3 regions of the Tessaracoccus lacteus genome follow, and region 2 is predicted to be linked to each of the others. Evidence: predicted binding sites of a transcription regulator. Region 2 holds the regulator's gene; each other region holds the start of a gene.

Region 1 (9,967 bases), 800 kb from region 2:
CAAGTCTAGCCATCTTCAGGCCGCGCGTGCGCGCGCCGCCGAATCGGGGGCGGGGGTTGACGGGGGCCGGCCTGGGTTCCCGGGGCCGACTAGGGCACAGTGGAGGGGCGACAGACCTCCCCGACACCGAGCGAAGTGATACCCGATGAGTGACAAGCCCGCCGCGATGAGTCCCCTCAAGGCGGTGGTCGTCGCCGTCGCCGCGGTGCTGATCGTCGTCTTCGCGATCGCCGCGCAGCGCCAGGTCGCGGCCACCGGCACCGCCGATGCCGCCCCTGCGGTCACCACGGAGGGGGCCGCCCCCGAGGCGACCGGCACGGCCGACGCCGAGCAGGAGGCGTACCGGAGGTGGCTGCTGACCGAGCTGCCGCGCCGCGAGGAGGGTGATCCGCTGGCCAGGGGCCGCGTCGACGCGACCATCGTGATGACCGAGTGGGCCGACTACCGCTGCCCCTACTGCTCGGTTTTCGCCGAGGAGACCCTCCCCGAGCTGCAGGGCTACGTCGACGACGGGACGCTGCGGATCGAGTTCCGCGACCTGGCGCTGTTCGGCGACGACTCCGTCTATGCGGCCGTCGCCGCGCGCGCCGCCGGCGAGCAGGGCAGCTACTTCGAGTTCCAGAGTGCGCTGTTCTCGGCACTACCGAACGACGGGCACCCCGACGTCACCGAGGAGCTCGTCACCTCCATCGCCGCGGGCCTCGGTCTCGATGCCGAGAGGTTCGTCGCAGACCTCGCCGACCCCGCCCTCGAGGAGGCCGTGCTGGCCGACACGCAGGAGGCGCAGGCCCTCGGGCTGACGTCCATCCCGTCGTTCGTGGTCGGCGGCAGCTACTTCACAGGGGCCCAGACCCTCGACTTCTTCCGGCAGGCCATCGAGGAGCAGGTCAGGCAGCCCTCCTGATGCTGATCGGTTACGCGGGCGCCTTCCTCGGGGGAGCCGCCGCCATCCTCAGCCCCTGCGCCGCACTGCTGCTTCCCGCCTTCTTCGCCTACGCGTTCGGAGAGGACCGATCCCGGCTGGTCGGCCGCACCGTTCTGTTCTGGGTCGGCACCCTTCTCACGCTCGTCCCGCTGGGGCTGGGCGCCGGGGCGCTCGGCTCGGCTCTGGCCGCGCACCGCGGCACGCTGACGCTGGTCGGTGGGGTTCTCCTGATCGTCTTCGGCCTGCTGCAGGCCCTCGGCGTGCCCCTCGCGGTCCCGGGTGTCGCCCGCCGCGGAGACCCGCGCGGTCCGCTCGGCGCGGTCCTGCTCGGCGCGACCTACGGGCTCGCCGGCAGCTGCACCGGCCCGCTGCTCGGCGCTGTGCTGACCGTCGCAGCCGTGAGCGGCAACGCGCTGTACGGCGCGGCGCTGCTGGCCTGTTTCGCCGCGGGGATGGTCGTCCCGCTGCTGGCGCTCGCGTGGGTGTGGGACCGCTGGCGGATCGGCGAGCGGCTGCGGCCGCGTCCGCTGCGCCTCGGGCCGCTGACCACCAGCTGGGTGCAACTCGTCTCGGGGGCCGCGTTCATCCTCGTCGGGGCGCTGTTCCTCGCCACCGACGCGACGGCCGCGCTCGGCGGCGTGCTGGACGCCTCGGCGCAGTACCGCCTCGAGGGGTGGCTGGGCTCGGTGGCAGGGGCGGTGCCGGACCTTGCGTTCCTGCTGGTCGTCGCGGCGCTCGGCGGCGTCGCGCTGTGGCGCTGGCGGGTCTGACCCCTCAGAGCGGGCGGGGCATCCTGAAGGCCACGTTGGTGGGGCGGGAGTCCTCGCCCGTCAGCCTCTCGTGCAGCTCGTAGACGGCCAGCGCCGCGCTGCCGAGCTGGGCCCAGGGCTCCGGCCCGGCCGGCGAGGCGGCCGAGGCGCGGAGCCTGCCGTCGGCCCCGACGATGGGGGTGCGTGCGAGCCACTCGGCGGCCGTCCGCGGGGCGGCCCCGTGACCCGTGCAGTCGAGGTCGACGGGGCCGTCGTCCCCGTCGACGATCCGCACCCCGCGCTCCGCGAGCCGCGCGATGAGCAGGTCCGCCAGGGCATCGTTGCCCCCGGGGGTCAGCCGCCAGCGGCCGAAGGTCCGCGAGACGGAGAGGGACAGGGCGGAGATCGCGGGGGCATCGGCGTCGGGTCCGCAGGCGAGCACCAGCTCCCGCAGGCCGCTGCCGAGGCGGCCGGCGACGTCGCCGAGGGACCTGTCGAGCCACAGCGACGAGCGCTGCTCCGCGGTGGTGACGGGGAGCGTCCCCTCGAGCGCGTGCCGCCGGAAGGCGACCATGACGTCGTCGAGGTCGTCCACGAGATCGCGCCAGCGGGCCGCCTCGTCCTCGCCGAGCTGGGCGCTCAGCGCCCGCCACTGCGCGCCGCGCTCCGTCGGCAGCTCCAGGCGGGTGCCGTCCGCGAGCGTGTGGACCTCGGCGGGGGCCTCGACGAGTTCGAGCCCGGCGCCGTTGAGTGCGGTGACCAGGTGCGCGCCCGTCTTCTTGAACAGGTCCCGCCAGGCCGCGGGCAGGAGAATCGCGTCGGGCAGGCTGGGCGGAGGGGCGCCGTCGGTGATCAGCGTCACGGCGTGGCCGAGTCTGGCCAGCCGGGCGGACGCGGCCATCCCCGCCAGTGTCATCCCGCTCACCCTCACCATGGCACCCGAGGATAGCCATGGCCGCGAAACGCTATGCGACAAGGGTCTTCGCCGAGAATGCCCGAGCTGGCGCGGTCTTGTCGGGGTCGGGATCTATAGTGGTTCTTCTACCGAACACCTGTTCGATTCAATGTGGACAGGGGAGACCAGGAGGCCGCCATGCGCATGTACGAGGACCCTATCTGTGTGCTGTTCGACGGGAGGCCACGGCAGTTCATCTGGCGCGACCGGCTGCTGCTGGTCAAGAAGGTCGAGTCCCGCTGGAGCCGGGCCACGGCGTGGTGGGAGGGCGAACGGGTCCGCGCCGCCCGTGGGGAGGAGGCCGCCGGCTCCGGAGGGGAGCTGGCGGCGGAGCGGGAGGTCTGGCGGGTGGAGGCGGGCAACGGCTGCCATCGCGGGGTCTACGAGCTCGCCCGCACCGTCGGCGACGAGGACTGGGTGCTGCAGGCGGTGTTCGACTGATGGACTTCGCACACCTGCGGGTGGCGTCGGGGTACTCGTTCCAGTACGGCGCCTCCCACCCTTCGCAGCTGGTCGCCGAGGCGGCCAGGTTGGGGATGGCCACGCTCGGGCTCACGGACCGCGGCGGCCTCTACGGCGCCGTCCGGTTCGCCAAGGCGTGCCTGCGCGGAGGTATCGCGCCGGTGGTCGGCGTCGATCTCGCCGTGCGCCCCGCCGGGTGGCGCCCGGCGCGGCGGGCGGCGGCGGCCCGCGGCGGGCAGCTCCGCGACGAGCGGCTGCCCCGCGCGGTGGTGCTGGCCTCGTCACGGGCCGGGTGGGGGACGCTGTGCGAGCTGATCACCGCGGCGCAGCTGACGGGGCAGCGCTCCGAGCCCGTCGTCACGCTGGAGACCGTGGCCGCGCACTGCGCCGGCCGCGACGTCACGGTGCTGCTCGGCGCCGACTCCGAGGTGGGCAGGCTGCTGCTCGCCGACGGGATGGACGGCGCGGCCGCCGAACTGCGTCGGTGGCGCGACGAGCTGGGCGGCTCGGTCGTGCTCGCCCCCACCAACCACCACACCGGCGGCCGGGGGGTCGCGTCGGCCCATCAGGCGGCCGGGCTGGTCGCGCTGGCCGACCGGGCCGGCGCGGGGGCGGTCCTCACCAACATGGTGCGGATGGCGCGCAGGGACCAGGCCCCCACCCTCGACGTGCTCGACGCGTCCCGTCGGCTCGTCCCGCTCGACGTGCGCAACATCGACCGTCGCAACGCCGAAGGCTGGCTCAAGCCCGCCGAGGCCATGCGCGTCGCGGCCGACGAGGCGGCCAGGCTCGCGGGTCGCGGCTCCGGGGAGTCCCTGCTGCGGGCCACGGTGGAGCTCGCGGAGCGCTCGGCACTCGACCCGGTCGGCGACGTCGGGCTCGGCGAGATCCGGCTGCCGGAGTTCGAGATTCTGGGCACCACCGGCGAGCTGGCCCCCGCCGCGCTGCGCGCCCGCTGCGAGGCCGGGCTGAACTCCCGCTACGGCGCCCCCGGCCGCGATGTGCTCGACCGCCTCGACGACGAACTCGCCGTCATCGGGCACCTCGGCTACGAGTCCTACTTCCTGACCGTCGCGGACGTCGTCGGCCTCATCCGCGGGCTGGGCATCCGGTGCGCCGCCCGCGGGTCGGGCGCCGGCAGCCTCGTCAACTACGCGCTGGGAGTCTCCGGCGTCGACCCGCTCGCCTACGGGCTGCTCCTCGAACGGTTCCTCTCGCCACTGCGGCAGGCGCTGCCCGACATCGACCTCGACGTCGAGTCCGCCCGCCGCACCGAGATCTACGACGAGATCCTGCGGCACTTCGGTGGCAGGCGGGTGGCGTGCGTCGCGATGATCGAGACCTACCGGGTGCGGCACGCGGTCCGGGACGTCGGCGCCGCGCTCAGCCTCGCCCCCGTGGAGATCGACGCCATGGCGAAGGCCTTCCCGCACATCCGTGCCCGCGACGCCCGCGCCGCGCTGCGGGACCTGCCGGAGCTGCGCGCCGCGGGCCTGGGGCAGGAACGCCTCGACGTCCTGTTCTCGCTGGTGGAGTCCCTCGACTCGCTGCCACGCCACATCGCCCTGCATCCGTGCGGCATCATCCTCAGCGACTCCTCGCTCGGGCAGCGGACCCCGCTCGAGGCCAGCTACGGCGGCTACCCGATGAGCCAGTTCGACAAGGACGACGTCGAGGACATCGGCCTCCTCAAGCTCGACGTGCTCGGCATCCGGATGCAGTCCGCGATGGCGCACGCGCTGACCGAGATCACGCGCACGGGCCTCGCCCGGCCCGACATCGACGACCTCGCGCCCTTCGACGACCCGGCGGTGTACGACATGATCGCCCACCGCGCCACGCTCGGCTGCTTCCAGATCGAGTCCCCCGGGCAGCGGGAGCTGGTTGGCAAGTTCGGCCCGGAGAACTTCCACGACATCATCGTCGACATCTCCCTGTTCCGCCCCGGCCCCGTCAAGTCCGACATGGTCACCCCCTTCCTGGACGCCAGGCAGGGCTGGGTCGAGCCGGACTACCTCCACCCCAGCCTCATCCCCGTGCTGGAGCAGACGTGCGGCGTCGTGGTCTTCCATGAGCAGCTGATCCAGATCATCTCCATCGTCACCGGATGCTCGCTCGCCCAGGGCGACGAGGTGCGCCGCGCGCTGGGCGACCCCGAGGGGCAGGAGCGGGTGAGGCAGTGGCTCTATCCGCTGGCCCGCGAGAGCGGCTACGCCGAGGAGACCATCGACCAGATCTGGTTCATCCTCTCCGCCTTCGCGTCCTTCGGGTTCTGCAAGGCCCACGCCGCCGCGTTCGCGCTGCCCACCTACCAGTCCGCCTGGCTGAAGCGGCACTACCCGGCGCACTTCCTCGCCGGCGTCCTGACGCACGACCCGGGCATGTACCCCAAGCGTCTCCTGCTCGAGGAGGCGCGGCGCCTCGACCTCGCGGTGCTCGGCCTGGACATCAACCGCAGCGTCGGGCAGTACCGCGCCGAACGGGCAGCCGGGGACGAGGGCTGGGGGATCAGGCTGGCGCTGGCCGACGTGAAGGGCATCGCCGCCGACGAGATCGAACGGATCGTCGCCGGGCAGCCCTTCGTGTCGCTCAGCGACTTCTGGGCCCGTGCGGGAGCCGCGGCCCCCGTCGTCGAGAACCTCATCCTGGCAGGGGCCTTCGACTCCCTCTACGGCATCGGGCGCCGCGCGGACGTGGCCCGCCGCGGGCGGATCACGCGCCGCGACCTGCTGCTCGCGCTGGCCGACCTGCAGCGCGCCCGTCGGGCCGACGAGCGGGCGTCCGGCCGCGCGCGCGGCCGCCGCGCACTGCCGGCGCCCGGCGACGACCCGGCCGAGCGTGCCCGCGCGCAGCGGAAGGCCGCGGACCGGGTCGCGCAGTCGGTGCAGGGTGTCCTCGACTTCGGCGACGGCTCCGCCGACCCCACCGCGGACGTCGTCGCCACCGGGCTGCCCGAGATGGACGACGAGGAGCGGCTGAGGGCCGAGCTGGAGATCCTCGGGCTCGACGCGTCCGCGCACATCATGGAGCGCTACCTGCCGCTGCTCAGGGCGCTCGGCGCGGTCAGCTCACGGACGCTGCTCGACCAGCGCAACCGTTCCGAGGTACTGGTCGCCGGCGTGAAGGTCGCGACCCAGACCCCTCCCGTCCGCTCCGGTCGTCGCGTGATCTTCCTCACGCTCGACGACTCGACGGGCCCGGTCGACACCACCTTCTTTGAGGACGTGCAGGGGCCGTACGCGGCCACGGTGTTCGATACCTGGCTGCTGCTCGTACGGGGGCTGGTCCGCCGCACCGGGGCGCGTGGGGTCTCGATCAGGGCCACGGGGGCCTGGGACCTCGGCGCCCTCGACCGGGCCTGGCGCGACGCGCTCGGACGGGGCCTCGGCGAGGCCGGGGCGCTCGCCGCGGTGCACGACATCCTCGCCGAGGTGCCACAGGGGTACTCGCTCGTCGGCACCTGGGAGCAGGACGATCGGGCCACGGCGCCGGCCGCGGAGCAGGGCGCCTCGGCCGGCGACCCGGCCCCCGAGGGCTTCGAGCCGCCGCCGGACCCGCTGCACGCCACCCGCGCGGGCGGCATGGGGCGCCGTCGGGTGCTCGTACACGCCAGCGGCTTCACCCAGTCGCCGTACGCCGACGTCAAGCCGTCCGGCACCGGAGCGGCCGAGGCGCCGCGCAAGCTGTGGCATTCCAGCCCGGGAAGCTCAGGGAGATGAGATGACACTGATCGCACACGTCGACATGGACGCGTTCTACGCCTCGGTCGAGATGGCGAGGCACCCGGAGCTCCGGGAGGTGCCGATGTTCGTCGGCGGCTCCACGCGGGGCGTGGTGCTGTCGGCCAACTACCCTGCCCGCCGGTACGGCATCGCGGGAGGCATGCCGTCGAGCCGGGCCCGCAGGCTCTGCCCGCAGGTCGCCGTCGTGCCGCCGGACTTCGACCACTACGGGGAGGTCTCCGCCGGCATCGAGGAGATCTTCGACACCGTGACGGACCGCGTCGAGATGGCCTCGATCGACGAGGCCTTCCTCGACCTGACCACCGCCATGCGCAGGCTCGGCGGGGACCCGGACGAGGTCGCGGCCGGCCTCCGCGCGCAGATAGCCGACGAGCAGGGCGTGCCCTGCTCGGTGGGCATGGGGCCGAGCAAGTTCATCGCCAAGCTCGCCTCCAACCATGCCAAGCCCGACGGCATGCTGCGGGTGCCTGCCTCCGACGTCGTCTCGTTCCTGCACCCGCTGCCCGTCGAGGCCATCTGGGGGGTGGGGGAGGCGACGGCCACCAAGCTGCACCGCCTGGGGCTCGACACCGTCCGCGACATCGCCAGCACGCCGAGGGCCACGCTGTGCCGGGCGCTCGGGGACACGCAGGGGGCCCTGCTGTACGACCTCTCCTGGGGACGCGACGACCGCTCGGTGCTCGCCCGCGAGCCTGCCGAACACAGCGTCGGGTCGCAGGAGACGTTCGGTCACGACACCGACGACGCGGACCTGGTCGCCACCGAGATCCTGCGGATGGCGGAGCGGACGGCCTCCCGGATGCGCGCACAGCAGATGGTGGGCCGGACCGTCACGCTGTCGGTCAGGTTCGCCGACTTCACCACCATCACCCGCACCGGGACGTTGCCCGCCTACACCGACAGGACGAACGACATCCACGCCGAGGCCATGCGGCTGTTCCGCCGGCTCAATCTGCAGCGGGCCCGGATCCGGCGGGTCGGCGTGCGGGCCGAGAAGCTCGTGCCGAAGTCCGTCACGTACGAGCAGCCGGCGCTCGACGACCCGGCCCGCGGCTGGGGGGAGGCCGATGCCGCGACGGACAACCTCGTGCTGCGGTTCGGCCCGCACGCCCTCCGGCGTGCCCGCCTGACGCGCCGCCCTGCGGTGACAACCGGCGCGGAGTAGGGGCGGAGCGCGGCACGGGGGATTAACACGCGAAGCGTCAACCGTTAAGCGGCCGACACGCGATCGCAACCTTTGCCCGGTTGGATCGAGCCATGAAGCTGCTCATCCTGGCTCCAGCAACCCACTACGAACAAGGCTGGTTCGGCGAACTGCTGACCGGGCTCGCGGAGAACACGGTGCGGGCGGCCGCGGACGACGGCTGGAGCACCACCCTGCTCGGCCTGCAGGACTGCAGCGACCACGACTGGCACGCGGCGCTGGCGGACACGGACGCCGTCGTCCTGCTCGGGGGGCACGACGTGGACCCCCGGTACTACGGAGGACGCGCCGAGTACCCCGGCTCGGGGGACCACCTTGCGACGGCGGACCGCCGGTCGCTGGCCGTCATCCAGGCCTGCCACGCCGACCGCATCCCGCTGCTGGGCATCTGCCGCGGGCTGCACCTGCTCAACGTCGCCTTCGGCGGAACGCTCGAGCCTCATCTGACCAATGCCGACGAGCACCGCGTGGCAGACGGCCAGGGTGAGATGCTCCGCCACGACGTCGACGTGCTGCCCGGGACGTGGCTGGCCGACGCCGTCGGCGCGGAGCACCTCGTGGTCTGCAGTGGACATCACCAGGCCGTCCGCACGTTGGGCGACGGGCTGCGCGCGTCCGCCTGGGCGCGCCACGACGGGCTGATCGAGGGCATCGAGCACCCGGCGCGGGCGATGGTGGGGGTGCAGTGGCACCCCGAGGCAACCGACGCGGACCCCGCGCAGCTGGCGTCGCTGCTCGCGTGGCTCGAGGCCCAGGTGCGCGAGGGGGCCTAGTTGTCGCCGCCCTCCTGGCGGCGGCGCCAGCGCTCCTCGAGTCGGTCCATGAAGTCTGAGGTCGGCTCCTGTGACGGCGTCGGCTTCGAGGGGCCGGCCGACGGCCTGGCCGGCTGGCCGCCGTCGCCGACCCGGCGCCAGGAGCCGATCCCGACGAGGGCGGAGGCCAGCATCACGAGGAACCCGAGGACGCTGACGGTCCAGTGCACCTGGACGCCACCGAGCAGGACCAGAATGCCGAGCACGAACCCCAGGCCGGCGAAGGCGGCCCTGCGGCGGTGCACGCGGACCTCGGCGTTGCCGCTCAGCGTGTCCGCGAGCTTCGGGTCCTCAGCCATGAGGGACGCCTCAAGCTGCTCCAGCAGCTTGCGTTCCTGTTCAGAAAGCGCCATGGGGTCCCCCTATCGGGTTGTGGTGCATTCGATTCTATGTTGCCGCGCAACCAGGAGAAGCCTACCCTCGCCGCCCCATGAGCATGGAGGCAGGCAGGAACCTGGCCAGCAGCCGACGGCGCATCGGCACCGCGCGCGCGACCGCGCCGAGCACGGTGGAGACCAGCTCCGCGGGGGGCGGAGACTCGCCGTCGCGGGCGAAGCGGCTCCGCTCGACCAGGGCCGCCAGGGAGCGCAGCGCGGCCGCCCCCTCCGGTGCGAGCCGCCCGGCAGCGACGGCCGCCGCCGGCACGGGAGACCCAGACGGCCAGTCGAGGCCATGGTCGAGGTAGGTGGCACGCACCTCATCCCAGGCTCCGTCCGCGGCCGTGGCGGCGGGCAGAGAGTGGGCGAGCCGTCGCCGCCGCTGGACGACCCGGGCGACGCCCGGCGCCACGAGCAGCGCCAGCACGGCAAGCGCCGCGAAGACCCCGGCACCGTTGCCGCGGCCGGACGGCTCGTCCCCCGTCGCGACTCCTGGTGCCGTCGGCTCGGCCGTCGGCTGCCCCGGCTCCGGGGTGGCCTCGGGCTGCGTCTCCTCCGGCGTCGGCTCGGCGCTCGGTTCCTCCTGTGGCCCGGTGGTGCCGGAGGTGCCGGCCGGTCCTGAGAAGGCGGGGGTCGGCTCGAAGGGGACCCAGCCGAGACCCTCGAGGTACAGCTCCGGCCAGGCGTGCGCGTCATGCGCCGTCACCTCGAAGGTACCCGGGGAGGTCTCGTCGCCGGGC
Region 2 (9,967 bases):
GCGCACTCCCAGGCGGCCTTAGCGATCTTGTGGAAGAGGTTGCGCGCGTCCACCTCCTCGATGACGGAGCCGTCCATGCGGGAGCGCAGGCCGAACCCGGCGCCGTCGACGACTGCGTTCATGAACTCGTCGCTGACCCGCACCGAGTTGTTGGCGTTCTGGTACTGGACGCTCGTGATGTCGCGGCCGCCGAGATCCATGTCGAAGCCGGCGTCACGCAGCGCGCGGATCTTGTCCTCCTCGCGCGCCTTGGTCTCGACGAACTCCTCGATGTCGGGGTGGTCGACGTCCAGGACGACCATCTTCGCGGCGCGGCGCGTGGCGCCGCCGGACTTGATGGTGCCGGCCGAGGCGTCGGCGCCCCGCATGAAGGAGACGGGCCCGGACGCGTTGCCGCCCGAGCTCAGCAGCTCCTTGGACGAGCGGATCCGCGACAGGTTCAGGCCGGCGCCGGAGCCGCCCTTGAAGATGAAGCCCTCCTCCTTGTACCAGTTGAGGATGGAGTCCATTGAGTCGTCGACCGACAGGATGAAGCAGGCGCTCACCTGCTGCGGGGCGGGCGTGCCGACGTTGAACCAGACCGGGGAGTTGAACGAGAAGTACTGGTTGAGCAGCATCCACGTGAGCTCGTGCTCGAAGATCTCCGCGTCTGCGTCGGTGCCGAAGTACCCGTACTCGACGCCCGCCTTCGTGTAGGTCTGCACGACGCGGTCGATCAGCGTCTTCAGCGAGTCCTCGCGCTGCTCGGTGCCCAGCGCACCGCGGAAGTACTTGGTCGTGACTATCGTGGAGGCGTTGACGCTCCAGAAGGACGGGAACTCCACGCCCTTCTGCTCGAAGACCGTCTCACCGGTCTTCCAGTTCGTCTGCACCACGTCGCGGCGCTCCCACTCCACCTCGTCGTAGGGGTGCACCCCCTTCGTGGTGAAGACGCGCGAGATCGTGAGCCCCGTGGACCCGTTGTCGGACTTGCGGCGGTTGGAGCGCGCTGCGGTCGCGGTCATGATGTACCCCTTGGTGTCGAAACTCGTTGATCTGTTGCTGGTTGGGCAGGCGCTCAGCTGATGAGCGGGTCCTGCGCGAGCGCGGGAGGCGTGGCCTCCCGCCGCGGCTGGGCCTCGTCCTGGCCGAGCCGGATGGCGTCGATCTCGCGCTGGAAGTCGTCGACCGACTCGTAGTTGCGGTAGACGCTGGCGAAGCGGAGATAGGCGACGGCATCGAGTTCCTCGAGCGGACCGAGGATGGCCACCCCGATGCTCTCGGCCGGGATCTCGGCCTGCCCGGAGGCCCTCAGCGACTCCTCCACCCGCTGCGCGAGAGAGGCGAGCTGGGCCGCCGACACCGGCCTGCCCTTGCACGCCTTCGACACGCCGCCGATGACCTTGTCCCTGCTGAACGGCTCGACGACCCCCGACCGCTTGACGACCGTCAGCACGATCTGCTCGACCGTGGTGAACTTACGCTCGCACGCGGGGCACATCCGCCGCCGACGGATGGCCGAGCCATCCTCGGTGGCACGGGAGTCCGACACCTTGGTGTCGGCGTGCCGGCAGAACGGGCAGTGCATGTGCGGTCCAGTCGTCGTAGGTCACGGGCGAGCACACTTGACGAAATAACACAAGTTATGGTGTCAAAGCGCGTCACAGCCACTAGATGTTGTGATCCTACGCCGACGCGGGCGCCGGGACAACCGCCGACACGCCGCGCGCACCCTCGGTCAAGGCTGCGTGACGTGCGCCCAGGCGGGGTCTCCGGCGACGTACCCGGTGACCGGATCAGACTGGGCCATGGCGATGAACGAGGACGCCGAGGCGGCCACGCCGGCAATGGCCAGCACGCCGACGGCGGCCACCTTGATCTTCAGCCACAGGGTCGACGGGACGGGCACCTCGACACGGGCCGCAACACAGGAGGACACGGAGCCGACGCGACCGGGGGCGATGGGGCGCGGCGCGTGGGCGCGGGGCAGGCGGAGGTCGGGCCGGCCGGCAGGGGTGACGACGCGGCGACGGTCACCGGTGCCGACAACCGTGAACGAGGTGGTGGTCGAAGCGGTCATGGGACCTCTCCCTTCGTGAAGCCTAGAACGTTTGTTCGAATCACACTATAGCCCGCCGAAGGCCACATTGGAACAGTCGTTCGAAGTTTCTTCTCCGGCGTGTCGCGGGTGCGACACGGATCACTCAAACAGGGCCGACCGACAGTTTCTGATCCGACGACACGGCGCGTCTTATCGAACACCTGTTCCGAGCGGCGCTAGCATCTGTACATGGCTGACACGAACCCCCGCCGAGGACGCCCGACCAACGCCCAGCTGAGGACGCAGCTCGGAGACATCTCCGAGCTCCCAGACGGCCCGGAGAACCGACACGGGCTGACCATGCGCCAGGTCGCGATCCTGCGCGTCATCCGCGAATCCATCGAGGCCGTCGGCTACCCGCCGAGCATCCGCGAGATCGCCAAGCGCGCGGGCATGGCGTCGACCTCGTCCGTCAGCCACCAGCTGAAGGTCCTCGAGGACAAGGGCTTCCTGCGTCGCGACCCCAACCGCCCCCGCGCGATGGTGGTGAAGCTGCCCGACGACGAGGCAGGCGTCGAGGCGCCCGGCCCGGGGCTGGGAGCGGCCCTGACGCCGGAGCAGTCCTACGACTCGACGGCCCCGTCGGTCCCCACGCCGCTGGTCGGCCGCATCGCCGCCGGCGGGCCGATCCTCGCCGAGCAGGAGATCGAGGATGTCTTCGCGCTGCCGAAGCAGCTGGTCGGTGAGGGCACGATCTTCATGCTCGAGGTGCGGGGCGACTCGATGATCGACGCCGCGATCTGCGACGGGGACTGGGTCGTGGTGCGCCAGCAGAGCGATGCGGTCAACGGCGACATCGTCGCGGCCCTTCTCGACGACGAGGCCACCGTCAAGACGTTCCAGCGCAAAGACGGGCACGTGTGGCTGCTGCCGCACAACCCCGACTACTCCCCCATCGACGGCACGCACGCCAGCATCATGGGCAAGGTCGTCGCCGTCATGCGCCGACTCTGAGCGCTACTCCTCGCCGCGGAGCCTGCGCAGAGCCTGGACGGCGACGTCGCCGTCGGTGGTCAGCCAGAAGTCGGGCAGGGACGACTTCAGAAACGACCCGTAGCGCTTGGTGACCAGCCGCGGATCCAACACCGCGACGACGCCCCGGTCTGTCGAGCGTCGGATCAGGCGGCCTGCGCCCTGCGCGAGCAGCAGGGCGGCGTGCGTCGCGGCGACCGACATGAAGCCGTTGCCGCCCGCGTCGTCGACCGCCCTCTTCCTGGCCTGCATCAGCGGGTCGTCGGGGCGAGGGAACGGGATCTTGTCGATGATGACGAGCTGGCAGGTCTCCCCCGGCACGTCGACCCCCTGCCACAGGGACATGGTGCCGAACAGGCTCGTGTCCTGCTCCGCCGCGAAGCGCGCGGTCAGCTCCGAGAGCTGCGCGTCGCCCTGGCACAGGATCGTCAGGTCCGGCAGCTCAAGGCGGCACCACTCGGCGGCCTGCTCGGCCGCACGCCGCGACGCGAACAGCCCGAGCGTGCGCCCGCCGGCGGCCCACATGAGCTGGGCGATCTCCCGCAGCGTCTCCTCCCGCAGCCCGTCGCGGCCGGGCTCGGGGCCCTTCTTCGCGACGTACAGGATGCCCTGGCGCCGGTAGTCGAACGGCGAGCCGACGTCCAGACCCCGCCAGGCGAGCGGGTCGGGCGCCTCGGCCCCGGCCGCCACGCGGTCCGCGGCCCTCAGTCCGACGCTCGCGGCAGCGGGCTCGAAGGACCCGCCCAGCGACAGGGTGGCGGACGTCAGCACCGTCGGCGTCTCGGCGAACACCTGCTCACGCAGGAGCCCGGCGACGTTCAGCGGCGCGACATACGCGGCGGCCCCCACGATCTCGGAGTGGGAGACCCACACGACGTCCACGTCGGCCAGCTTGGCGATGCGTTCGGCGACGTCGAAGACCTCCTGGGCTGCGGAGGCGGCCTGCTGCCGGTCGGGGTCGGGGGCACTCTTGTCGCCGTCGCCCTTCCCGAGCGCGCTGACAACCCTGCGGGCGACGTCGCGCAGCGCCTCGGCGGCGCGCACAAGCGGCGCGGACGTGGCCGTCACCCGGCCGGCCTCCGACTCGTCGAGGGCCTCGCGGACGTCGTCGGCCTGGGTCAGGAAGTCGGCGCCGAGGTCGTCGTCGAGCCAGGTCAGGCAGCGGCGCGCCGTCCGCTCGACCAGGCCGGGCGTCAGCTCGTCGGTGGCGGCCGTGGTGATGCGGCTGACGAGCTCGTGCGCCTCGTCGACGATCAGCGCGGCGTGCTCGGGCAGCACGGTGCCGCCGTGCATGGCGTTGATCGCGAGCAGCGCGTGGTTGGTGATGACGAGGCTGGCGTCCCGGGCCTGCTCGCGGGAACGTTCGACGAAGCACTCGTTGCCGAAGGGGCAGCTGGCCACTCCCAGACATTCGCGGGTCGGGATCGAGACCTGTGCCCAGCCCCTGGCCGTGTGGGACGGGGCGTCGTCGCGGTCGGCGAGCCCCTCTCGCTGGGCCTCCTCCTCGACCCATTCGCGCAGGGCGAGCACCTCGGCGCCGAACCGTCCGACGTCGTCGCCCTTGCCGGCGGCCGCGGCCTCGACCAGGGACTCGGCACCGAGCAGCGAGTCCTGCTCGAGCGGGCCACCGCCGCGCACCTTGTAGAGGCACGCGTAGTTGGTGCGGCCCTTGAGGATGGCGGCCTTCGGCCTCTTCCCCGTGACGGCCTCGGCGGCGTCGAGAGCCGTGGGGATGTCCTTGGTGGCGAGCTGCGCCTGCAGCGCCAGCGTCGCGGTGGCGACCACGACGCGGTCACGGTCGCCCGAGTCGATGATCCGGGCGAGCGCCGGGGCGAGGTAGCCCAGCGACTTGCCCGTGCCCGTGCCCGCCTGCACAAGGAGGTGGGTGCCGTCCCCGATGGCCTCGGCCACCGCGTCGGCCATCAGCTGCTGCCCGGGGCGTGCCTGTCCCCCGATGGTGCCGACGGCGGCCGCGAGGATCGCGCCGGGGTCAGTCACGTCGGTAGGGGGCAAGCTCGTCGGCGAGGTCGGGGCGGACTCGGGCGTGGATCTCGGTGCCCTCGCCGGTGTGCTCTAGGGAGATGATCCGCGCCGTCCTGTGGATGCGGTCCACCAGGTCGCCACGGTCGTAGGGGAGCAGGACGCGCAGCTCGACCTCCGGGCGGGGCAGCCGCTCGTCGATCTCCGCGGACAGCGCGTCGATGCCCTCGCCCGTCTGCGCCGACACGATCAGCGCGCCCGGGAAGGCGCCACGCAGCGCGAGCAGTGTCCCCTCGTCGGCCAGGTCCGCCTTGTTGAGTACGAGCAACTCGGGGACGCTGGAGGCGCCGATCTCCGTCAGGACGGTCCGGACGGCCGCGATCTGGCCGGCCGGGTCGGGGTCGGAGGCGTCGACCACGTGCACCAGCAGGTCGGCCATGGCCGACTCCTCCAGCGTCGAGCGGAACGCCTCGACCAGGTCGTGCGGCAGGTGGCGGACGAAGCCGACGGTGTCGGTCAGCGTGTAGATGCGGCCGTCCGCGGTCTCCGTGCGCCGGGTCGTCGGGTCCAGGGTCGCGAAGAGCGCGTTCTCCACCAGCACCCCGGCTCCGGTGAGCCGGTTCAGCAGCGACGACTTGCCCGCGTTGGTGTACCCCACGATCGCGACCGACGGCACCTGATTGCGGTGGCGCTCGGCACGCTTGCCCTCGCGGGTCGCGTCCATGGCGCGCAGGCGCCGCCGCAGGATCGCGATGCGCGACCCGATGCGTCGACGGTCCGTCTCGATCTTCGTCTCGCCGGGCCCACGGCCGCCGATGCCCGCGCCGCCGGCGGCTCGGCCGCCCGCCTGCCTGGACAGGTTGCCGCCCCAGCCGCGGAGCCGCTGCTTGAGGTACTGCAGCTGCGCCAGCTCGACCTGGGCCTTGCCCTCGGCGCTCTTGGCGTGCTGGGCGAAGATGTCGAGGATCAGCGCGGTGCGGTCGACCACCTTGACCTTGATCCGGTCCTCGAGGTTCCTCAGCTGGGCGGGCTCGAGCTCGCCGTCGCAGATCACCGTGTCGGCTCCCGTGGCGTGCACGACCTCGGCGACCTCCTCGACCTTGCCGCGGCCGACGTAGGTGGCGGGGTCGGGGTGGCTGCGGCGCTGGACGAGGGCGTCGAGCACCTCGGAGCCCGCGGTCTCGGCGAGCAGCTTCAGCTCCGCCATCGCGTTGTCGGCGTCCTCCTGCGTCCCGCTGGTCCACACGCTGACCAGCACGACGCGTTCCAGGCGCAGCTGGCGGTACTCGACCTCGGTGACGTCCTCGAGCTCGGTCCGCAGGCCGTCCACGCGCTTCAGCGAGTGACGGGCCTCGAGATCGAGCTGCTCTTCTTCAACGTCTGTGTCGACGTGCACATCGGGGTCATGAGTCATGATCCGCCCATTCTCCCAGGCAGCACCGACCTGTCAAAGCTCAGAGCCAGAGTTCTCCACGGCCGATGATCACGGCGGGGCCGGTGAGGGTGGCCTCGTCACCGTCGAAGGTGACCTCGAGGTCGCCCCCGGGAACGTGCACCCGGACGGTGCCGTCGTGCCCGCTGGCGGCCCGGTAGGCGGCGGCCGACGCCACGACCCCGGTGCCGCAGCTCCTGGTCTCGCCGACACCGCGCTCGAAGACCCGCATGTCGAGCCGGCCCGGCCCGTCGACGTGCACGAACTCGACGTTGACGCCGTCGGGGAAGGCCGAGGCCGGCCCCCAGGTGGGCGCCGTGTACAGCGGGAGATCGTCGAGGACGTCGTCGTCGACGAAGGCGACCGCGTGCGGGTTCCCCACGTCGACCTTCCGGGCGTCCCAGGTGCGACCGTCCACGGACACCCGGACGGGGTCGTCGAGGAGCGTCACGCGGCCGAGGCCGACGCTGATCAGGCCCTGGTGACCGATCTCGACGTGCTTGACCCCTGCGCGGGTCGCGACGTCGAAGGACCCGCTGGTCACGAGTTGCTCGTTGATCAGGTGCCGCGCGAAGACCCTCAGCCCGTTGCCGCACATCTCGGCGATCGAGCCGTCGGCGTTGTAGTAGTCCATGAACCACAGCTGCGGATCGCCGTCCCAGCAGCCGATCTGGCCGGCGCGGATGACGCGCAGGACGCCGTCGGCCCCGACGCCCGCGTGCCGGTCGCACAGGTGCGAGATGAGCTCCGGCTGCATGTCATGCAGCCCGTAGGAGTCGTCGAGGATGATGAAGTCGTTCTCGGTGCCGTGACCCTTGTGGAAGCTGTATCTGCGCATGGAAGTCACCTCGTCTCGGTTTCCGAGTCTACGACGGCGGCCACCACCTCGACGTTGCCGGGATCGCCGGCGTCCAGCCACTGGATGCGGGGATCCCGGCGGTACCAGCCAAGCTGTTTGCGGAAGAAGCGCCGGGTCAGCGCCTGGATCCGCACGACGGCCTCCTGGTGGGTCAGCTCGCCGTCGAGCAGGTCGACGACCTGGCGGTAGCCGATGGCGCGCACGGCGGTGGTGCCGTCGCGCAGGCCGCGCTCCAGCAGGCCTCGCACCTCGTCGACGAGGCCGTCGGCGAACATCTGCTCGACGCGCGCCTCGATCCTGCGGTCCAGCTCGGCCCGTTCAAGGGCCAGGCCGAAGGTATGCACGTCGTCCAGCTCGTAGGTCCAGTCGGGGACGGTGGGTCGGTGGCCGCCGGTCAGCTCGAGCACCTCCAGGGCCCGCACTGTTCGGCGTCCGTTCCCGGGCTCGATCTGGGCTGCGGAGTCCGGCGCCAGCTCGGCGAGTCGCGCGTGCAGCGCGGGGGCCCCGACGCGGTCCAACTCATCCTCGAGGCGGGAGCGCACCTCGGGGTCCGAACCCGGGAAATCGAAGTGGTCCGTGATCGCGCGCGTGTAGAGCGCTGACCCGCCGACGAGGATCGGCACCACGTCGTCGGCGCGCAGGGCGGAGATCGTGTCGCGGGCGAGCGTCTGGAAGTCCGCCACCGACGCGAGCTGCGTCACGTCCAGGATGTCGATCAGGTGATGCGGCACTCCCCGACGCTCCTCGAGGGTCGGCTTGGCCGTGCCGATGTCCATGCCCCGGTAGACGAGCATCGAATCGGCGTTGACGACCTCCGCCCGCCGGCCACGGCGTCCGAGTTCGAGGGCCACGTCGACGGCCAGCGCGGACTTGCCGGTCGCCGTGGGCCCGACGAGGACGATCAGGGGAGTTCTCACGGGTCCCAGTCTGCCAGCGACGACTCCCTGGCCCGGCATGATGGTGCCCCTCACCAGCAGATGCGAAGGAGCGAGAGCACCATGGGGATCTTCGACAAGATCGGCGACCTGGCCAAGCAGCACGAGGACAAGATCGAGGAGGGCATCGAGAAGACGGGCGATTTCGTCGACGAGAAGACCGGCGGCAAGTACGCCGAACGGGTCGACCAGGCCCAACAGGCCGCCAAAGACCAGCTGGACAAGCTGACGGGCGACAAGCCCTGAGCTAGCGGGGCTGGCCGACGCCCGGCATGCCGAGGCCGACGCCCGTGGGCGCGGCAGGCGCGGACGTCGCGGCCTCCCACGCGTCCCCGCCGCGGGTGCGGTGCAGGTCCCGGAACCCGGAGTCGGAGTTCAGGTGGTGCGGCGCGGCGTGGGTCACCGTGACCGTCGCGATGTCGCCGGGCCGGGGCCTGAGCTCCGGCTCGGCGGGCACCGCGACATGCACGAGACGGTTGTCGCGGGCGCGGCCGCTCATGCGTCGGGTCTCCGAGTCCTTGCGCCCCTCGCCGGTCGCGAACATCACCTCGACGTCGCGGCCCTCGAGCCTCCGGTTCTCCTCGTACGACAGCTCCCCCACGAGGTCGATCAGGCGGTCGTAGCGCTCCTGGACGACCTGCTTCGGCACCTGATCGGGCATGGTCGCGGCCGGGGTGCCAGGCCGGATGGAGTACTGGAACGTGAAGGCGGCCGAGAAGCGGGACTCGCGTACGACGTCCAGGGTCGCCTGGAAGTCCTCCTCGGTCTCGCCGGGGAAGCCGACGATGATGTCGGTGGTGATGGCCGCGTCGGGCATGGCGGTGCGGACGCGCTCGAGGATCCCGAGGAACTTCTGCGACCGGTACGAGCGGCGCATGTTCTTCAGCACCTGGTCGGAGCCGGACTGCAGCGGCATGTGCAGCTGCGGCATGACGTTGGGCGTCTCGGCCATGGCCGCGATGACGTCGTCGGTGAAGTCCTTGGGATGCGGAGAGGTGAACCGCACCCGCTCGAGGCCGTCGATCCTCCCGCAGGCGCGCAGCAGCTTCGCGAACGCCTGTCGGTCGCCAAACTCCACGCCGTAGGCGTTGACGTTCTGGCCGAGCAGCGTGATCTCCTGCACGCCCTGGTCGACCAGCATCCCGATCTCCTGCAGGATGTCGCCGGGCCGTCGGTCCGTCTCCTTGCCGCGCAGCGCGGGCACGATGCAGAAGGTGCACGTGTTGTTGCAGCCGACGCTGACGCTGACCCAGGCGGAGTAGGGCGACTCGCGGCGGCTCGGCAGGTTACTGGGGAAGGTCTCGAGCGCCTCGGCGATCTCGACCTGCGCCTCGCGCTCGATCCGCGCGCGCTCCAGCAGCCGCGGCAGCGCGCCGACGTTGTGCGTGCCGAACACCACGTCGACCCACGGCGCCTTGCCGATGATGGTGTCGCGGTCCTTCTGGGCCATGCAGCCGCCGACGGCGATCTGGAGGCCCGGATGGGTCGCCTTGATGCTGGCCATGTGGCCGAGGTTGCCGTAGAGGCGGTTGTCGGCGTTCTCCCGCACAGCGCACGTGTTGAAGACCACGACGTCCGCGCCGGCGCCCAGCGCGTCGTTGCCGGGTGCGACGCGCTCGAGGCCGGCCTCCTCGAGGAGGCCGCTGATGCGTTCGGAGTCGTGGACGTTCATCTGGCACCCGTAGGTGATGACGTGGTACGTGCGGGGA
Region 3 (9,967 bases), 910 kb from region 2:
TATCCGCGGATTCTCGACGCTGCGCCCGTTGTGATCCCACCGGGCAGCGTTGCCCCTGATCTGGCCATGCCAGCCCTTGAGCTCCACCAGAAACATGCCGTATCGGGTCATCAGCAGCACGTCGACCTCGGCGGTGCGCCCCTGCTCGCTGATGAACGTAAGATTGGCCCAGGCCGTGGCGATGCCGTCGTCAGGAAGAAGGGCACGCACGGCGTCGAGCGCGGCCTGCTCTGCGGGCGACGCGGCAGGGCCCATGACCTTCCAGAGCGGGGAATCGGGCTTCACGAGAGCCCCTCGGGCAGGGCAGGTCGCAACCCGATAACGCGCGGCAACCTCGACCACATCACACAGGAACCATAGCGAGAAGCGCGCTACTTGTGGATCGGGGGTGACACTCTCGTCGTGGCCGCGGGACACCGAGGCACTGGCGTGGTACATGTGCCCCAGCCGGGGGTGAGTCCCTGTCGTGGCACGGCCGATCCTGATGACTTACTGCGCCTACCAGGTCGGCGGACTGCCTCCGTACCGCACAACGCGGGGCAAGGGCCTCCCTTGTCTCCCGGGATCGTGTTCGCTAGCCGCGCCGCCCGACACGCTCCGCGAACGCGTCCAGCGCCTCGATGACGTCCGGGGCGATCCAGACGCGGTTACGGCGGTTCTCGTTGGTGCGCACGAGGATCCCGGCCCCCTCCAATTGATCGATCGCCCGCTGCGCGGCGGAGAGCGCGACGCCGGTGACCGCCTCCACATGGGCCACGGTGACCGCGGGCTGACTGAGCAGATGCGGCAGGAGGCGTTGCGCAGCCGATCCCCTGCGTGGCGTGAGCCTCTCACTCCAGGCGACGTAGACCCTTTCCAGATCGTCGACGAGCTCCCGACCGTTGTCAATCGCGCGGAAGGAGGCGATGATGAACTGCTGGATGATCGTCTCGATGTATCCCTCGCGGTAGTCGGTCAACGCCTGGAAGTAGCCGGTGGTATCGGTCAGCAGACCAGCGGAAACGGGAACCGTCAGCGTGCGGGTGACGCCCGCGTGACGCAGCATCGCATGGACGAGAGTGCGCCCCGTGCGGCCGTTGCCGTCGTTGAACGGATGGATCGTCTGGAACTGCGCGTGGGCCAGCGCGACCTGCGCCAGCACGGGCAGATCGACGCGCTGCACGAAGGCCATGAGGTCGTCGAGAGCTGACGGGACCCGTGACGGGTGGGGCGGGACAAATGAAGCGGTGTGCGGGCTCAGCGCGTTGCTGCCGATCCAGACCTGCTGATCCCGTAGCCGCCCCGGCGCGGCGTAGGCCTGACTGCCGAGAAGGGCGCGGTGCGCTGCGAGGAGGGCGTCGATGCTGATGTCATCGGCCAGCTCAACGGCTCGCTGCATGGCGGCGACGTTCGCCGTCACCAGCTGTGCGTTGGGACCTGCCTTAGCGTCGATGGCCGCCAGCGCCAGGGCCCGAGCGCCTGCGGTCACGCCTTCGATCTCCGACGACGACGCCGACTCGGTGCGCAGGAGGACGGACGCCAGCGGCGCGAGCTCCGTCGTGCTGTCGTCGCCGTCTCCCTCGGCCCTTCGTTCCGCGAAGGCCGTGACCTCGGCGTCGAAACGGGTGATCTCCCGGACGGCGTCCTCCGCCTCGGCCTGCAGCCCAGTGTCGATAACGACCCGGGCCTCGGCGATGATGGCCGGCACGGCCGCTTCATACGGCCCTCGCGCCGCGAGTTGTTGGCGACGCGAGGCGCCATCATCCGACTCGCGATGCCATGGATGGGCTTCCCAGCCGACCACGAACGCAGAGTGCAGAGCGCCTCGTTCCCGGTTCATATTCGCACGGTACACCACTTTATAACCATAAAGTGGTGCAAGGACACAGGGATCCCCACCATCTGACAGGCGAGAGTCCCACTCACCCGGTATCTGGCGTTGGCCGGAAGTTGATGGAGGTGGTCTCCATGATCCAGCCACGGACCGGCTGCTTCTCGGGCGGCGGATGATCCGGCGGCGGAATCTCGTCGGGGATGTCGCGCTCGATGGGCAGCCCGTGGCGGTCCGTGAACCGCAGCCCGGCGGGGATGCCGGGATCACCCTCGATGCTGAACTCTCCCTGGTGGTGTTCCCGGTGATGCCTGGAACACAGCGAGATCAGGGTGTCGATGTCCGTCGCGCCGCCCTCTGACCAGTGGAACAGGTGGTGGTTCTCCAGGAACCCGGTCACCGTGCAGCCGGGGAACCGGCAGCCACCGTCACGATCCTCGATCAACCGCCTGGTCCGCTCCGGCACGATCCGCATACTCCGCCCCACGGAGACGGGCTTCGCATCCTTCGTCCACACCGGCTTCAGGGTCCCGTCGCAGGTCAGCTTCCGCATCAACCTGGATGGCAGGGCGCCACGCTTGTTGATCCACCCGTTCCCGTCTGCGTCCAGATGCACCAGCACCCGGTAATGCTCCCGACGCGACGCCGGCGCGGCCTGATGCAGGCTCCGCGACGCGCACTCCACCATCCCGTCCGCCAACGTGGCGTCGGGGTCGCCGGCCGTGAACAGCGCATCCTTCGCCTCACGGATGGCCTGCTCCACCAGCGCCCCATCCAACGGGTTCGCGTCGAACCGCAACACGAACCGCCCACCCCGCAGCCCCATCTGCAGCTTCGGCGCGTCATCGACCGGCACCACGGGGTCGGGAGGATCCTCCACCGGCCCCGGCGTGCCGGGCTCGAACAGATACTTCGGCAACACCCGCCGCAACTGCGACACCGTCGCTGCCTGCACGAACTCGGTGACCGATTCGGCATAGGCGGCCGGCACATGCCGGGCGACGACGACCAGCTGATCAAGGCTCACCGTCCCCCGCGCCAGCCGGGCCTCCAACTCGGGAAAGTCACCCTTCCGACGCGCCACCGCCACAATGTCGGCCGCATGGGACGGAGAGACGGCCGTCATCAACTGCAGCCAATGCTCAGGGGATCTGATCCCGCCGCCGGACCAGCAGTTGGTCTCCAGCACCTCGACCATCAGATCCACCAGATCCGCATTCAGCTGGGCAGCCTGGCCCGCGATCACGCCCGCACGACGGGAGGCAACCTCCCACGCATCGGCTCCGGCGTCCCCCAACGAATCCATACCTAATCGTACACCCGTACGAAACCAGGAACAAGGGCTCCCACCTCCGAAAAGCGTTCAAAGTCCGGCCAATCTCCCACAGGCGACTCTGCAGGGCACAGAGATCTCACCCCCTATGCAGAATGGCGACTCGGCGCTCTGTCAACGGTCGATTCGCGCCAGCATTGCGCCACTGACTTGCCCCAATGCCCCACAGGTTCCGGAGAACCGGCAGGATGGCTCCGTGCACAGAATGTGGGTCGGCAGAGGCGGATGGAAACTCTGGCACGACATCGACCGCCTGTCGCTGGCCGCCGGCGACACCTTCACCCAGGCCGGGTGCGTGTCATCGCCGCCGCGGGCTCCGGGAAGACGTCGGTCATGGTCGCCCGGGCGGCCTATGCCATCACCCGGGGCCTCGTGCCCGCCAGCCGCATCCTCATGCTGGCGTTCAACGCCGACGCCGCAGAGGAACTGCAGGAGCGGGTCACTACGCGCCTCGCCGCGCTCGGCATCTCCTCCGACGGCCTGCGGGCCAGCACCTTCCATTCCTTCGGGCTGTCGATCATCGGCCAGGCGACGGGCCGCAAGCCCCGCATCGCCCCGTGGGTCGAGAATGGCAAGGACGTCGCGAAGATCGCCGAGATCGTCGACGGCCTGCGGGACTCCTCGCCCGGCTTCCGCTACAAGTGGGACACCTTCCGACTCCTCTACCCCCACATGGCGGACGAGCCGGACGGCGGCGAGCCCGACAGCTACGACCGCGCCACGAGGCTCACGGGTTTCGAGACCTACCGCGGCGAGACCGTCCGAAGCGAGGGCGAGCGGCTCATCGCGAACTGGCTGTTCCTCAACGGCGTCGAGTACGAGTACGAGCGGCGCTACGCCCACGACGTCGCTGACTCCGCACACTCCCAGTACCGGCCGGACTTCTTCTACCCCGCCGTCCAGGTGTGGCACGAGCACTGGGCCCTGCGGGCCGACGGCACGCCCCCGGAGAGCTTCACCGGATACGCAGACTCGATGCGGTGGAAGAAACGGATCCACGAGCGGTACGGCACGACGTTGGTGGAGACGACGTGGCATGAGATCGCCGACCTCAGCGGGTTCGAGTCCCTGGAACGAGACCTCAGGCGACACGGGCTGGAACTCGACTGGAACCCCGACCGCCCCATTCCCGGTGCCCCGCCGATGGAGCACGAGCGGCTGGCACGCCTCATGCGTACCTTCATGTCCCACGCGAAATCGGGCTCGTGGACGCGGGCGGACCTGGAGGAACGGATCCGCGACCTCCCGAAGCGTCGCCAGGCGCGAGCCAGGCACTTCCTCGACCTGTACTGGCAGATCCACGAGCGCTGGGAGGCGGAGCTGCGGGCCATCGAGGCCGTCGACTTCGACGACATGCTCCTGCGGGCCGCGGAGCTCGTCGAACAGAATCCAAGCTTGCGACGGTGGGATCTCGTCATGGTCGACGAGTTCCAGGACACCAGCCGCGCGCGGGCCCGCCTGACCAGGGCCCTCATCACCGGCCCTGACAAGCATCTGCTCGCCGTCGGCGACGACTGGCAGGCCATCAACCGCTTCGCCGGGGCCGACCTCGGCGTCATGACGAGCTTCGACGCCTTCTTCGGCCCGGCGTTGACCAGGCGGCTGGAGACGACGTTCCGCTGCACCCAGACGATCGCCGACGTGGCCAGCCGATTCGTGGCACGCAACCCGAGTCAGTTGCGCAAGAGGGTCCGCGCCGCGCGAGGGACCGACGGCCCACCGGTGACCGTGGTGCGCATTCCGAGCAGGGAGGCCATCCCCGACGCGATCGCCGCGCATCTCACCGACCTCTCCGCGTCCGCGCCCGGCAGCAGCGTCGACGTCCTCGGCCGCTACCGGTTCGAACGCGACCTCCTCCGCCGCGGCAGCTACCCGGAACTTCGCCTCACCTTCCGCACAATCCACGCGTCGAAGGGACTTGAGGCCGATTTCGTCGTCCTGCCGAACCTCACCACCGGGACGTTCGGTCTCCCCAGCGGGATCGCCGACGACCCGATCCTCTCGCTCGCGATGTCCGGGGACGACGGCTTCCCCCACTCCGAGGAGCGACGCCTCTTCTACGTGGCCCTGACACGCGCCCGACGGGGTGTGACCATCTTCACGGTCGTGGGACTGGAGTCGCCGTTCGTGGTGGAGCTCCTCCAGGACTCCGGCGTCGTCGTGAAGAGCCAAGCGGCCGACGTCGACGCGGTGCGGGTCTGTCCGACCTGCGGCGAAGGAACCCTGGTCCAGCGGAAGAGCCGCCATGGCCTGTTTCTCGGCTGCAGCAGGTTCCCGAAGTGCAGGGCCACGGCCAGGCTCTAGCGGCCAGGAAGCGCACCGGGCGCGGAGCGGGCGACGAGGTCGAGGTCGAGCTCGTCGTCGATCCCGCCCGCTGGCCGACACGCGTACGCGGTCCGCGGAAGAAGACGCGTCTTGGCGCTCCGAGGTGCTTGAATCCCCTTGTGAACACCACAACCCGGCGCCTTCGCATCGCGATCCCCGTCATCCTCGTGCTCCTCTGGTTCGTGGCCGCGGGCATCGGCGGACCGTACTTCGGCAAGGTCGACGAGGTCGCCCAGAACGACCAGAGCACGTTCCTACCGTCGTCGGCCGAGTCGACGGTCGTCGGCGAGCGGTACTTGGACTTCGTCGGCTCGGAGTCGATCCCGGCCATCGTTATCGTGACCAGCGAGGACAAGCTCACCGACGAGCAGCTCGCCAGCCTGAACACGCTCGCCGAGGACCTGGGTAACGAGGCCAACGTGGTGTCGTCCTCCCCCGCCGTCGCGTCGGAGGACGGGCTCGCCGCCGAACTGTTCGTCGGCCTCGACACCGACGCGGACATCTCCGAGGCAGTCGACGAACTCCGGGCCACCATCACCGACGAGCTCCCCGACGGCCTCACCTTCAACATCACCGGACCCGCCGGGTTCACTGCCGACCTCGTCACGGCCTTCGGCGGCATCGACGGCATCCTGCTGATCACGGCGCTGGGCCTGGTGCTGGTGATCCTGCTCGTCGTCTACCGCTCGATCGTGCTGCCGTTCGCAGTGCTCGCCACCAGTTTGTTCGCGCTGTGCGTCGCGCTGCTCACGAACTGGTGGCTGGCCAAGTGGGACATCCTGACGCTGACCGGCCAGACGCAGGGCATCCTGTTCATCCTCGTGATCGGCGCCGCCACCGACTACTCGCTGCTCTACACGGCCCGCTACGCGGAGGCACTGCGCCGCCACCGGCACCGCGGCGACGCCACGCGCTCCGCCCTGAAGGGCGTCCTCGAGCCGATCCTCGCCTCGGGCGGCACCGTCATCGCGGGCCTGCTCTGCCTCCTGCTGAGCGACCTCGGGTCCAACCGGTCACTCGGCCCCGTCGCCGCCATCGGCATCGTGTTCGCCATGCTGTCCGCTCTGACACTGCTGCCCAGCATCCTGTACCTGCTCGGCCGCTCGGCCTACTGGCCCCGGCGCCCGAAGTACGACCCCGACCGCAGCGACGACCAGCAGGTCCACACCGGCATCTACGCAAAGGCGGGCGAGTTCGTCTCCCGCCGACCGCGCACGGTGTGGATCGTCTGCGCCCTGCTGCTGGCCGCCGGCGCCGCGTTCGTTCCGACGCTGAAGGCAGACGGTGTGCCGACCAGCGAGTACGTGCTCGGCTTCTCCGATGCCCGCGAGGGCCAGGACCGCCTGAGCGAGCACTTCCCCGGCGGCTCCGGCGCCCCGGCCTATGTCCTGACCGACGAGGGCAACCTGCAGGACGTCACCGACAAGCTGCTGGCCGCCGACGGCGTCGACTCCGTCGCCGTCGTGGCGAAGGACTCCCCCTCAGGGCAGGCCGAGGTGACCTCCGACGGGGTCCAGTCGCTGATCCCGGGCCAGCCCACGCCCGCGCCGACCGTCTCCGAGGGTCAGGTGATGCTGCTCGCGACCCTGGCCGACGCGCCCGACTCCGACGAGGCCGTCGAGACCATCCGCGAGCTCCGCACGGAGCTGGCCGGCACGGCCCAGCTCGGCGGCGACACCGCCACGGACGTCGACACGCGCGACACCAACGAGCACGACCGGGCGCTGATCATCCCGATCGTGCTGGCCGTGATCCTGGTGATCCTGATCGCGCTGCTGCGCAGCGTCGTCGCCCCGCTGCTACTCATCGCGACCACGGCCCTGAGCTTCGGGACCGCGATGGGCACCGCGGCACTGGTGTTCAACCACGTGTTCAAGTTCCCGGGCGCCGACCCGTCCGTGCCGCTGTATGGGTTCGTGTTCCTCGTCGCGCTCGGCATCGACTACAACATCTTCCTGATGACGCGCGTGCGCGAGGAGTCCCGGCGCCACGGCACCCGTGAGGGCATCCTGCGCGGCCTCGCCGTCACGGGCGGCGTCATCACGTCGGCCGGCCTCGTGCTCGCCGCGACCTTCGCCGCGCTGGCCGTCATCCCGATCCTCTTCCTGGCGCAGCTCGCGTTCATCGTCGCGTTCGGCGTGCTGCTCGACACGTTCGTCGTGCGGACGCTGCTGGTGCCGGCGCTGGTCTACGACATCGGGCCGGCCGTGTGGTGGCCGTCGAAGCTGGCCCGCGACGAGGCCGCTGCTAAGGGGCGACACGCCGCCTGACCGGGGCCGCCTCCGGCACTAAGGTGGGGCCCATGATCAAGGCTGTTGTGGTGCGTGAATCCGGCGTCGCTCTCGAGGAGGTCGACGAGGAGTTCCTCGGTGACGGCGGCATCGTCGTCGACGTCGCCTACAGCGACCTCAACTACAAGGACGGCCTCGCAGTGACGGGACGCCCGGGCGTCGTGCGCACCATGCCCCTCATCGCGGGCATCGACGTCGTCGGCAAGGTCGCGGAGTCGAACGACCCGCGCTGGAGCCCCGGCGACTGGCTCGTCCTCAACGGCGCCGGCCAGTCCGAGACCCGGCACGGTGGCTTCGCCCAGCGGGCCCACGTCGAGCCGACGTACGCCGTCGCGCTGCCCGACGGCATCTCGCCCGAGCGTGCCGCGGCGCTCGGCACCGCCGGCTACACCGCCGCGCTCGCCGTGCTGCGCATCGTCAGCGAGGGCGCCAAGCCCGAGGACGGTCCCGTCCTGGTGACCGGCGCGACCGGCGGCGTCGGGTCGATCGCGACCATGCTGCTCGCCTCCGCGGGCTTCGAGGTCGCCGCCGTGACGGGCCGCGTCGAGAGCCACGAGGACTACCTCCACACGTTGGGCGCGACGCAGATAGTGCCCCGCAGCGAGTTCGAGGAGAAGGGCCGCCCGCTGCAGAAGGCGACCTACGCGGGCGTCGTCGACTCGGTCGGCGGGCAGGTGCTGGCCAACGCGATCGCCCGCACGCAGCCCGGCGGCACGGTCTCCGCCTGCGGCCTCGCCGGCTCGGCCGCCCTGCCGGCCACCGTCATGCCGTTCATCCTGCGCGGCGTCACCCTGGCCGGCATCGACTCCGTGTGGGCCTCCCTCGAGGACCGCGCCGACGCCTGGCGCATCCTGGCCCGCGGCGTCGACCCGGAGCTGCTCGACGACATCACCACGACCATCACGCTGGACCAGGTCATCGACGCGGGCGCGCAGCTGCTGGACGGCAAGCTGCACGGGCGGACGCTGGTGCGCATCGCCGACTGACGCTTCAGATCCCGAGAAGCTAAGAAAGACTGCTCTGTCTTTTTTTGGAATCAGTCCAGATTAGTCTGCTAGTCTCGGGTCATGACCGATTGGCCGACCCTTCTGCGCGACGCGGGACTCCGCGTCACCGCCGGCAGGCTCGCCGTGCTCACCGAACTCGAGTCCGGAGACCATCTGGGCGTCGGTGAGATCACGGACGCCGTCCGCTCCCGCATCGGCAGCGCCTCCACGCAGGCCGTCTACGACGTGCTCGCCGCGCTGCACGACGCCCACCTCATCCGACGCGTAGAGCCCGCGGGCCACAGCCCCCGCTATGAGCTCGAGACGAGCGACAACCATCACCACCTGATGTGCAGGCGCTGCGGCGCCATGCGCAACGTCGCGTGCGTGACCGGTCATGCCCCCTGCCTGTCCCCCAGCGAGACGGGAGGCTTCGTCGTCGACGAGGCCGAGCTCGTCTTCTGGGGGCTGTGTCCGAGCTGCCAGGAAAACACTGAGGAGAAAAGATGACCTGCCCCTACCGCGACGGCATGCACGATCCCGCCACCCCCTCGACCCGCCTGAACGGAGCGCCCGCCGACTCCGACCAGCACTCCCTGACCGTCGGAAACGACGGCCCGATCGTTCTGCACGACGTCCATCTGGTCGAGCAGCTGGCCCACTTCAACCGCGAGCGCGTCGCCGAGCGCAGCCCGCACGCGAAGGGCTCCGGCGCCTTCGGCACCTTCACCGTGACGCAGGACGTGACCGCCTACACCAAGGCCGCCCCGTTCCAGCCGGGCACGAAGTCCCAGATGCTGACCCGCTTCTCCACCGTCGCCGGCGAGCAGGGCTCCCCCGACACCTGGCGCGACGTGCGCGGCTTCTCCGTGCGCTTCTACTCCAGCGAGGGCAACCTCGACATCGTCGGCAACAACACCCCGGTGTTCTTCCTGCGCGACCCGCTGAAGTTCCCCCACTTCATCCGCTCGCAGAAGCGTCTCCCCTCCTCGGGCCTGCGTGACGCCACCATGCAGTGGGACTTCTGGACCGCCTCCCCCGAGTCGGCGCACCAGGTGACCTACCTGATGGGCGACCGCGGCCTGCCGGCCACCTGGCGCCACATGCACGGCTTCTCGTCCCACACCTACATGTGGGTCAACGCCGACGGCGAGAGGTTCTGGGTCAAGTACCACTGGCGCTCCAACCAGGGCGAGGTCAACCTCACGAACGAGGAGGCCGA

What was found. The regulator LexA, encoded in region 2, represses DNA repair genes until DNA is damaged. The targets are predictions, from matches to a motif close to TCGAACANNTGTTCGA.
Positions count from the first base shown of each region.
Region 1: the regulator LexA is predicted to act here: its motif matches at 2,719-2,734, upstream of QH948_RS04585 (DUF6504 family protein).
Region 3: the regulator LexA is predicted to act here: its motif matches at 3,123-3,138, upstream of QH948_RS04175 (HNH endonuclease signature motif containing protein).

Region 1 covers NZ_CP123967.1:1,015,114-1,025,080, forward strand. The annotation lists gene QH948_RS04570 (DsbA family protein) at 146-904, shown strand; gene QH948_RS04575 (cytochrome c biogenesis CcdA family protein) at 904-1,695, shown strand; gene QH948_RS04580 (hypothetical protein) at 1,700-2,590, opposite strand; gene QH948_RS04585 (DUF6504 family protein) at 2,768-3,070, shown strand; gene QH948_RS04590 (DNA polymerase III subunit alpha) at 3,070-6,810, shown strand; gene dinB (DNA polymerase IV) at 6,812-7,999, shown strand; gene QH948_RS04600 (gamma-glutamyl-gamma-aminobutyrate hydrolase family protein) at 8,092-8,811, shown strand; gene QH948_RS04605 (SCO2097 family morphological protein) at 8,808-9,203, opposite strand; gene QH948_RS04610 (transglutaminase TgpA family protein) at 9,265-9,967, opposite strand, start outside.
Region 2 covers NZ_CP123967.1:1,818,355-1,828,321, forward strand. The annotation lists gene QH948_RS08400 (vitamin B12-dependent ribonucleotide reductase) at 1-1,004, opposite strand, end outside; gene nrdR (transcriptional regulator NrdR) at 1,058-1,567, opposite strand; gene QH948_RS08410 (hypothetical protein) at 1,718-2,059, opposite strand; gene lexA (transcriptional repressor LexA) at 2,270-3,034, shown strand; gene QH948_RS08420 (ATP-dependent DNA helicase) at 3,038-4,975, opposite strand; gene hflX (GTPase HflX) at 5,043-6,446, opposite strand; gene dapF (diaminopimelate epimerase) at 6,487-7,302, opposite strand; gene miaA (tRNA (adenosine(37)-N6)-dimethylallyltransferase MiaA) at 7,308-8,240, opposite strand; gene QH948_RS08440 (antitoxin) at 8,322-8,504, shown strand; gene miaB (tRNA (N6-isopentenyl adenosine(37)-C2)-methylthiotransferase MiaB) at 8,506-9,967, opposite strand, start outside.
Region 3 covers NZ_CP123967.1:907,761-917,727, reverse strand. The annotation lists gene pglW (BREX system serine/threonine kinase PglW) at 1-285, opposite strand, end outside; gene QH948_RS04180 (Fic family protein) at 575-1,687, opposite strand; gene QH948_RS04175 (HNH endonuclease signature motif containing protein) at 1,902-3,116, opposite strand; gene QH948_RS04170 (UvrD-helicase domain-containing protein) at 3,435-5,447, shown strand; gene QH948_RS04165 (MMPL family transporter) at 5,588-7,738, shown strand; gene QH948_RS04160 (MDR family oxidoreductase) at 7,771-8,745, shown strand; gene QH948_RS04155 (Fur family transcriptional regulator) at 8,827-9,255, shown strand; gene QH948_RS04150 (catalase) at 9,252-9,967, shown strand, end outside.